2 regions of the Thauera sp. SWB20 genome follow, and region 1 is predicted to be linked to the other one. Evidence: predicted binding sites of a transcription regulator. Region 1 holds the regulator's gene; the other holds the start of a gene.
What was found. The regulator FNR, encoded in region 1, switches genes on or off when oxygen is low (the NO sensors DNR and NnrR bind a similar motif). The targets are predictions, from matches to a motif close to TTGANCTAGNTCAA.
Positions count from the first base shown of each region.

Region 1 (3,232 bases):
GCGTAGCTGTACAGCGAGATGCGGTCGGGCGAGATCTCCAGCACCTGGTCGAGCGTGCGGTCGAAGCTGGTCGGGTTCTGCCGGGGCAGGCCGTAGATCAGGTCCATGCTCACCGATTTGAAGCCGTTGGCGCGCGCGGCGTCGATGACCAGCTTGGTCTCGTCGAAGCTCTGGATACGATTGACCGCCTGCTGCACGTCCTCGGCGAAATCCTGCACGCCCACGCTCATGCGGTTGAAGCCGAGCTCGGCGAGCAGCTTCACGGTGTCGAAATCGACCTTGCGCGGGTCGACCTCGATCGAGTATTCGCCGTTGGGCACCAGCGTGAAGTGCTCGCGCACCGCCGCCATGAGCTCGCGCATCTCGTCGTGCGACAAAAAGGTCGGCGTGCCCCCGCCGAGGTGGAGCTGGGTGACCTGGCGGCTCCCCTCCAGGCAAGCGGCCTGCATCTCGATTTCTTTCGCGAGATATTTCAGGTACTTGGCCGAGCGCCCATGATCCTTGGTAATGATCTTGTTGCAGGCGCAGTAGTAGCAGATCGTGTTGCAGAAGGGGATGTGGAAGTATAATGAGAGCGGTTTGCTTACGCCGCCCACCGCCCGCTTGGCCAGCCAGGCCCGCAGCGCCTCTGCATTGAAGGCTTCGACGAAGCGGTCCGCCGTGGGATAGGACGTGTAGCGCGGCCCGTTGATGTCGAATTTGCGGATCAGTTGCGGGTCGAAGATGAGGTCGGTCTGGCTTTTCATGATCTTGCTGGCGGGCTGTCTGCCGAACAATGGCAGAAGCCTCCGTAATGTTGGTTGACTTGGGTCAACGGGTGTGATTAGCAATCCCGCCACTCCAGCGCAGGCGTCTCTAATGTCAGGAAAGCAGGATTATCGTGCAGATGAGGGCTAGCGTGCCAATTACCGTGGATGGGCTCAAATCGGCCTGTTCGCAGTGCAACCTCGTCGAGTTGTGCCTCCCCTTCGGAATGTCCGATCGTGAGCTGAGCCGGCTCGACGAACTGGTGGGCGCGCGCCGCAAGGTCAAGCGCCAGCACAATCTGTACCGCGCCGGTGACTCCTTCGAGGCGATCTACGCGATCCGCGCGGGCTCGTTCAAGACCGACGTGCTGCTCGAGGACGGTCGCGAACAGGTGACCGGCTTCCAGATGACCGGCGAGATCCTCGGTCTCGACGGCATCAGCACCGAGGCCCACAGCTGCAACGCGGTGGCGCTCGAGGACAGCGAGGTGTGCGTGATCGCCTACGACAAGCTCGAGCAGATGTCGCATGAGATCGAGGGCTTGCAACTTCAGTTCCACAAGGTCATGAGCCGCGAGATCGTGCGCGATCACGGCGTGATGATGCTGCTCGGCTCGATGCGCGCCGAAGAGCGCCTGGCCGCCTTCCTGCTGAACATGTCGCAGCGCTTCACGGCGCGCGGTTTCTCGCCGAGCGAGTTCAACCTGCGCATGACGCGCGAGGAGATCGGCTCCTACCTCGGACTCAAGCTCGAGACGGTGTCGCGCGCCTTCTCGCGCTTCCAGGAGGACGGGCTGATCGCGGTGCAGCAGAAGCACGTACACCTGCTCGACCTCGCCGGCCTCAAGCGCCTGATTCAGCACCAGCACGGCGCGCGCTGAGCACGCCGTGGCCGGGACGACCCGGGGCTCGACGGCTCAGGCGAGGTAGCCGGCGACGTTCTTGCTCAGCGCCACCGACACGATCCACGCATAGACCAGGATCGCACCGGCGAAGGCGGCGAGCCGCACGCCACGGGTACGTCCGCGCTTGAGCGCCAACGTGCCGAGCAGGATGTAGGCGAGCAGGCCGATCACCTTCGCCGTGACCCAGCCGGCGCTGAAGGGGTATTGCCCGATCATTACCGCCAGCGTGATCGCAGACAGCAGCAGCGTGCTGTCGACGAGGTGCGGCAGGAGCCGCGTCAGGCGGTGCTGCAGCAGGGCGTTGCCGGTGAGCATCCAGGTGCCGCGCAGCAGGAAGCCGGCGGCGCTCAGCACGACGCAGGTCACATGCAGGTTCTTGATCAGGTAGTACATCCACGATCCTAACGAAAGCCGGTCAGGGCGCCGCTCGACAACCGGCCGAATTGAAATTGCGTCCCCAGACGGAGAGTTCCAGATGCCCAACACGACCCCGCTCGACATCCCCTCCCTGCTGCGCCGCATCCCGCTGTTCAGCGAACTGTCGGAGGCGGACATCCAGCTGGTCGCGCGCTACACCCGCGAGCGCCAGGTCGCCCGCGGCGAAGTGCTGTTCCAGCGCGGCGACTTGCCGCACGGCTTTTACTTCGTGGTCTCCGGCCAGGTCAAGCTCGCCTTCTCGTCCTCGCAAGGCACCGAGAAGGTGGTCGAGATCATCGGCCCGATGCAGAGCTTCGGCGAGGCCGTGATGTTCATGAACCACCCCTACCCGGTCTTCGCCGAGGCCCTGAGCGAGACCGTGCTGGTGCACGTCGGCCAGGCGGTGGTGAGCGAACTCATCGACCAGGACTCCACCTTCGCACGCAAGCTGCTCGCCGGCATGGCGATCCGCCTGCACGGGCTGATCCAGGACGTGGAGACCTACTCCTTGCGCTCGAGCACCCAGCGCGTGATCGGCTACCTGCTGCAGGTGGCCGATAACGACGCACCCTGCGAGATCGCGCTGCCGACGAGCAAGCAGGTGATCGCCTCGCGCCTCAACCTGACGCCCGAGACCCTGTCGCGCATCTTCCACGACCTCAGCGACGCCGGCCTGATCACCGTGCAAGGCAAGCGTGTGAGTCTGCACGATCCGGTACGGCTGTCGCGCTACAACGCCTGAGCGGCCCTCGCCGCCCTCTCGGTCCGCTTGCGCGCGGACGCTCACTCGAGCACGACCGGCACGCCGGGCCGCGCCGCCTCGACCCTGCTCCAGCCCAGTTCGCGCTCGACCGCCTCGACGAAGGCGGCGGAGGCAGCCGGCTCGCCGTGCGCCACGAAGGTGCGCCGCGGCGCCTCGCCGAAGCCGCGCAGCCAGTCGAGGAGTGCGGGCTGGTCGGCGTGGGCGGAGAGCCCGCCGATGGTATGGATGCGCGCACGTACCGGGATACGTTCGCCGAACAGGGTGACCTGGTGCGCACCGTCGACCAGCCGGCGGCCGAGCGTGCCGGCAGCCTGGAAGCCTGCGATGACCACTGCGCACTCGCGCCGGCCGAGGTTGTGGCGCAGGTGGTGCTTGATCCGACCGGCATCGCACATGCCGCT
Region 1 covers NZ_JTDM01000011.1:111,902-115,133, reverse strand. The annotation lists gene hemN (oxygen-independent coproporphyrinogen III oxidase) at 1-746, opposite strand, end outside; gene fnr (fumarate/nitrate reduction transcriptional regulator Fnr) at 887-1,627, shown strand; gene PO78_RS02595 (SirB2 family protein) at 1,664-2,044, opposite strand; gene PO78_RS02590 (Crp/Fnr family transcriptional regulator) at 2,127-2,810, shown strand; gene PO78_RS02585 (MBL fold metallo-hydrolase RNA specificity domain-containing protein) at 2,852-3,232, opposite strand, start outside.

Region 2 (3,232 bases), on a different contig from region 1:
CCTCCATCTCGCGCACCGACATGCCGCCATAGGTCAGGAAGCCCTCGTAGAGGGGCACCAGGCCGCGCATGCGGCGGTACAGCTCCTCGCTGCGGATGCACATGCCGCCGCCGCGCGCGCAGCCGAGCTTGCGCGCGGAGAAGTAGATCACGTCGCACAGGTCGGCCATGCGGCGGGTGATGTCGCGGATGCTCAGGCCCTTGCAGGCCTCCTCGCGCTCCTTGATGAAGTGCAGGTTGTCGGCGAGCAGGCTGGCGTCCATCACCAGCATCAGCCCGAACTCGTCGCACACCCTGCGGATGTCGGCGAGGTTCTGCACCGAGAAGGGCTGGCCGCCGATCAGGTTGGTGCCGGCCTCCATGCGCACGAAAGCGATCTTGTCGGCACCGTGCAGGCCGATCACGTCGCGCAGCTTGGCGACGTCCATGTTGCCCTTGAAGGGATGCACGCTGACCACCTCGAGGCCCACGTCGGCGACGAGCTCCTCGACCTTGCCGCCATTGAGCGTGATGTGCGCCTTGGTGGTGGTGAAGTGGTAGTTCATCGGCACCACCGAGCCCGGGGACACCAGCACCTGGGCGAGGATGTTCTCGCACGCGCGGCCCTGGTGGGCGGGCAGGAAGAAGGGCATGCCGAAGATCTCGTGCAGCTTGTTCTCCAGCCGGGTGTAGGTGGCGCTGCCGGCGTAGCTGTCGTCGGCGATCATCATCGCCGCCAGCTGCTGGTCGCTCATCGCATTGACGCCGCTGTCGGTGAGCATGTCCATGAACACGTCGGCGTTGCGCAGCAGGAAGGTGTTGTTGCCCGCCTCGGTGATCGCCTCGAGCCGGCGCTCGACCGGCGGCAGGTTCAGCTTCTGGACGATGCGGACCTTGTGCATCTCGAGCGGGATCGACTCTTCTCCGAAGAACTTCACTTTCGCCATGACGGGCTGCCTCCTCGTGCGACTTGCGTGGATGAAGGCCGCCATCGGACCACGACGGGGATCAGCGGATGTTGATGCAGCGCAAGAGTCGTTGACGCGAACGGAAACATGATTCCGCCATCGCGCGCACTTCCTGAGCGGAATCAAGGGAAGCAAGCGGCCAGGCTGGCAGACTTGCGCTCAGTGCCTCATCGACGCGGCCCTGCGCCGCCCGCCCCGCCGTGACCCTTGCCGTGCCCCTCTCCCCGACCGCTCCAGTCCCGACCCTGGCTCCCCGACCGCCGCAGGCGGCCGCGGGGCGCATCCCCGGCAGCAAGGCGATGTGGGTGGGAATCTTCTGCGAGATCACCGAGTTCGCGCTGCTGTTCGCGGTCTTCTTCATCGCCCGCGCCCACCACCCGGAAGCCTTCCAGGCGGGCCCCGAGCGGCTCTCGCTGCTGGCCGGCACCGGCTATACCCTGATGCTGCTCACCAGCGGCTGGTGCGTGGCGCGCGCGCTGCACGCGATGCGACGCGGCGACCGACGCGCGACGGTGCGCTGGATGCTCGCCGGCTTCGTGTTCGGGCTGGGCTACCCGGCGATCAAGATCTTCGAGCTGCAGCGCAACTTTGCGCTCGGGCTCGACGGCAGCGCCGGGGTATTCATCGTCAGCTACTACTACCTGACCTTCACCCACCTGGTGCATGTGTTCTGGGGCCTGCTCGGCATGATGTGGGTGATCGCGCGTACGGGCCTGGGCGCCTACACCCCCGAAGAGCACAGCGGGCTGGAGGCCTTCGCCTGCTACTGGCACGTCACCGACATGATCTGGCTGATGATCTTCCCGCTCTTCTACCTGCTCGGATGAGGAAACCCGCATGAGCCCCGAACGCAAGATCGATCTCGCCTGGCTGATGCTGGTATTGCTCAGCGTGGGCGGCGCGGGCATCGCCCGTTCCGACGCGAACGCCGTGCTGGTTGCGGTGGGCGTGTCGCTGGTGATGGCGATCAAGCTGCGTCTGGTGTGCAACTACTTCCTCGAGCTCCACGAAGCCCACCCGCGCATCCGCCGGGCCGTGCTCGCCTTCTGCCACGGCATGCCGATCCTGGTCATCCTCACCACCGCCTTCGGCGACACCCTCTCCAGCCTCACCGGCGCGCTGCTCGGCTAGGCCGGCCGACGGCGCAGCAGGCCGCCGCCTCGTGCAAGCCGGCCGCGCTCACCAGTGCGGCGGGATCTCGTCTTCGGGGCGAAGGGGGTCGCCCGGCTGCAGGGTCTTGACCTGCTGGGCGAGCTGATGCAGATGCTGGCGCAGCAGGTCGAGTTCCTGCTGCTGGCGCCAGACCGTGCGGTTGAGCTCGTCGAGGAGGTCCTCGGCGGCCATCAGCTTGGTCTCCAGCACGACGATGCGCTCTTCCATGGCGGGCGGTCCTGAATCGGTTTGCGGGCGCGCATTCTAGCCGGCGGCGGCGGCCAGGCGGGCGAGCGCCCAGGCGACGTGCTCGCGCACCACCGCATCCTCGTCGTCCGCGCGCGCCTGCAAGGCCGCGCGCGCGGCGGGCGTCGCCGGGCCGTTGCCGAGCGCGACCGCGATGTTGCGCAGCCAGCGCGCGTGGCCGATGCGGTGGATCGGGCTGCCGGCGGTGCGCTCGGAGAACTCCGCCGCGGTCCACGCGAAGAGCTCGGCCAGCCGGGCGTCGTCGAGGCCCTGGCGGGGGGCGAAATCGGGCTCCCGGCCAAGCTGGGCGAAGCGGTTCCACGGGCACACGAGCTGGCAGTCGTCGCAGCCGTAGATGCGGTTGCCGAGCAACGGGCGCAGCTCCTCGGGGATCGCGCCGTGCAGCTCGATGGTGAGGTAGGAGATGCAGCGCCGTGCGTCGAGCCGGTAGGGCGCGACGATGGCGCCGGTGGGGCAGGCGTCGATGCAGGCCGTGCAGCGCCCGCAGTGCGACGCCACCGGCGCGTCCACCGGCAGCGGCAGGTCGGTGAGGATCTCGCCGAGGAAGAACCACGAACCGGCGGTGCGATCGAGCAGCAGGGTGTGCTTGCCGCGCCAGCCCAGGCCCTTGCGACTGGCGTGCTCGACTTCGAGGATGGGCGCCGAGTCGGTGAACACGCGGTACTGGTGCGGCACCTCCGCGCTGATGCGGTCGGCGAGCTTCTGCAGGCGGTTGCGCACCAGCTTGTGGTAGTCGCGGCCGAGCGCGTAGCGCGACACATAGGCGCGCTCGGGGTCGCCGAGCACGTCCATGGCCGGCGCGGCATCCGGCCAGTAGCCCATGCGCACGCTGATCACGCGCACGCTGCCGGGCAGGAGTTCGGCGGC
Region 2 covers NZ_JTDM01000020.1:637,183-640,414, reverse strand. The annotation lists gene PO78_RS16770 (tryptophanase) at 1-925, opposite strand, end outside; gene PO78_RS16765 (cytochrome c oxidase subunit 3 family protein) at 1,246-1,773, shown strand; gene PO78_RS16760 (cytochrome C oxidase subunit IV family protein) at 1,784-2,077, shown strand; gene PO78_RS16755 (SlyX family protein) at 2,126-2,326, opposite strand; gene queG (tRNA epoxyqueuosine(34) reductase QueG) at 2,363-3,232, opposite strand, start outside.
Region 2: the regulator FNR is predicted to act here: its motif matches at 997-1,010, upstream of PO78_RS16765 (cytochrome c oxidase subunit 3 family protein).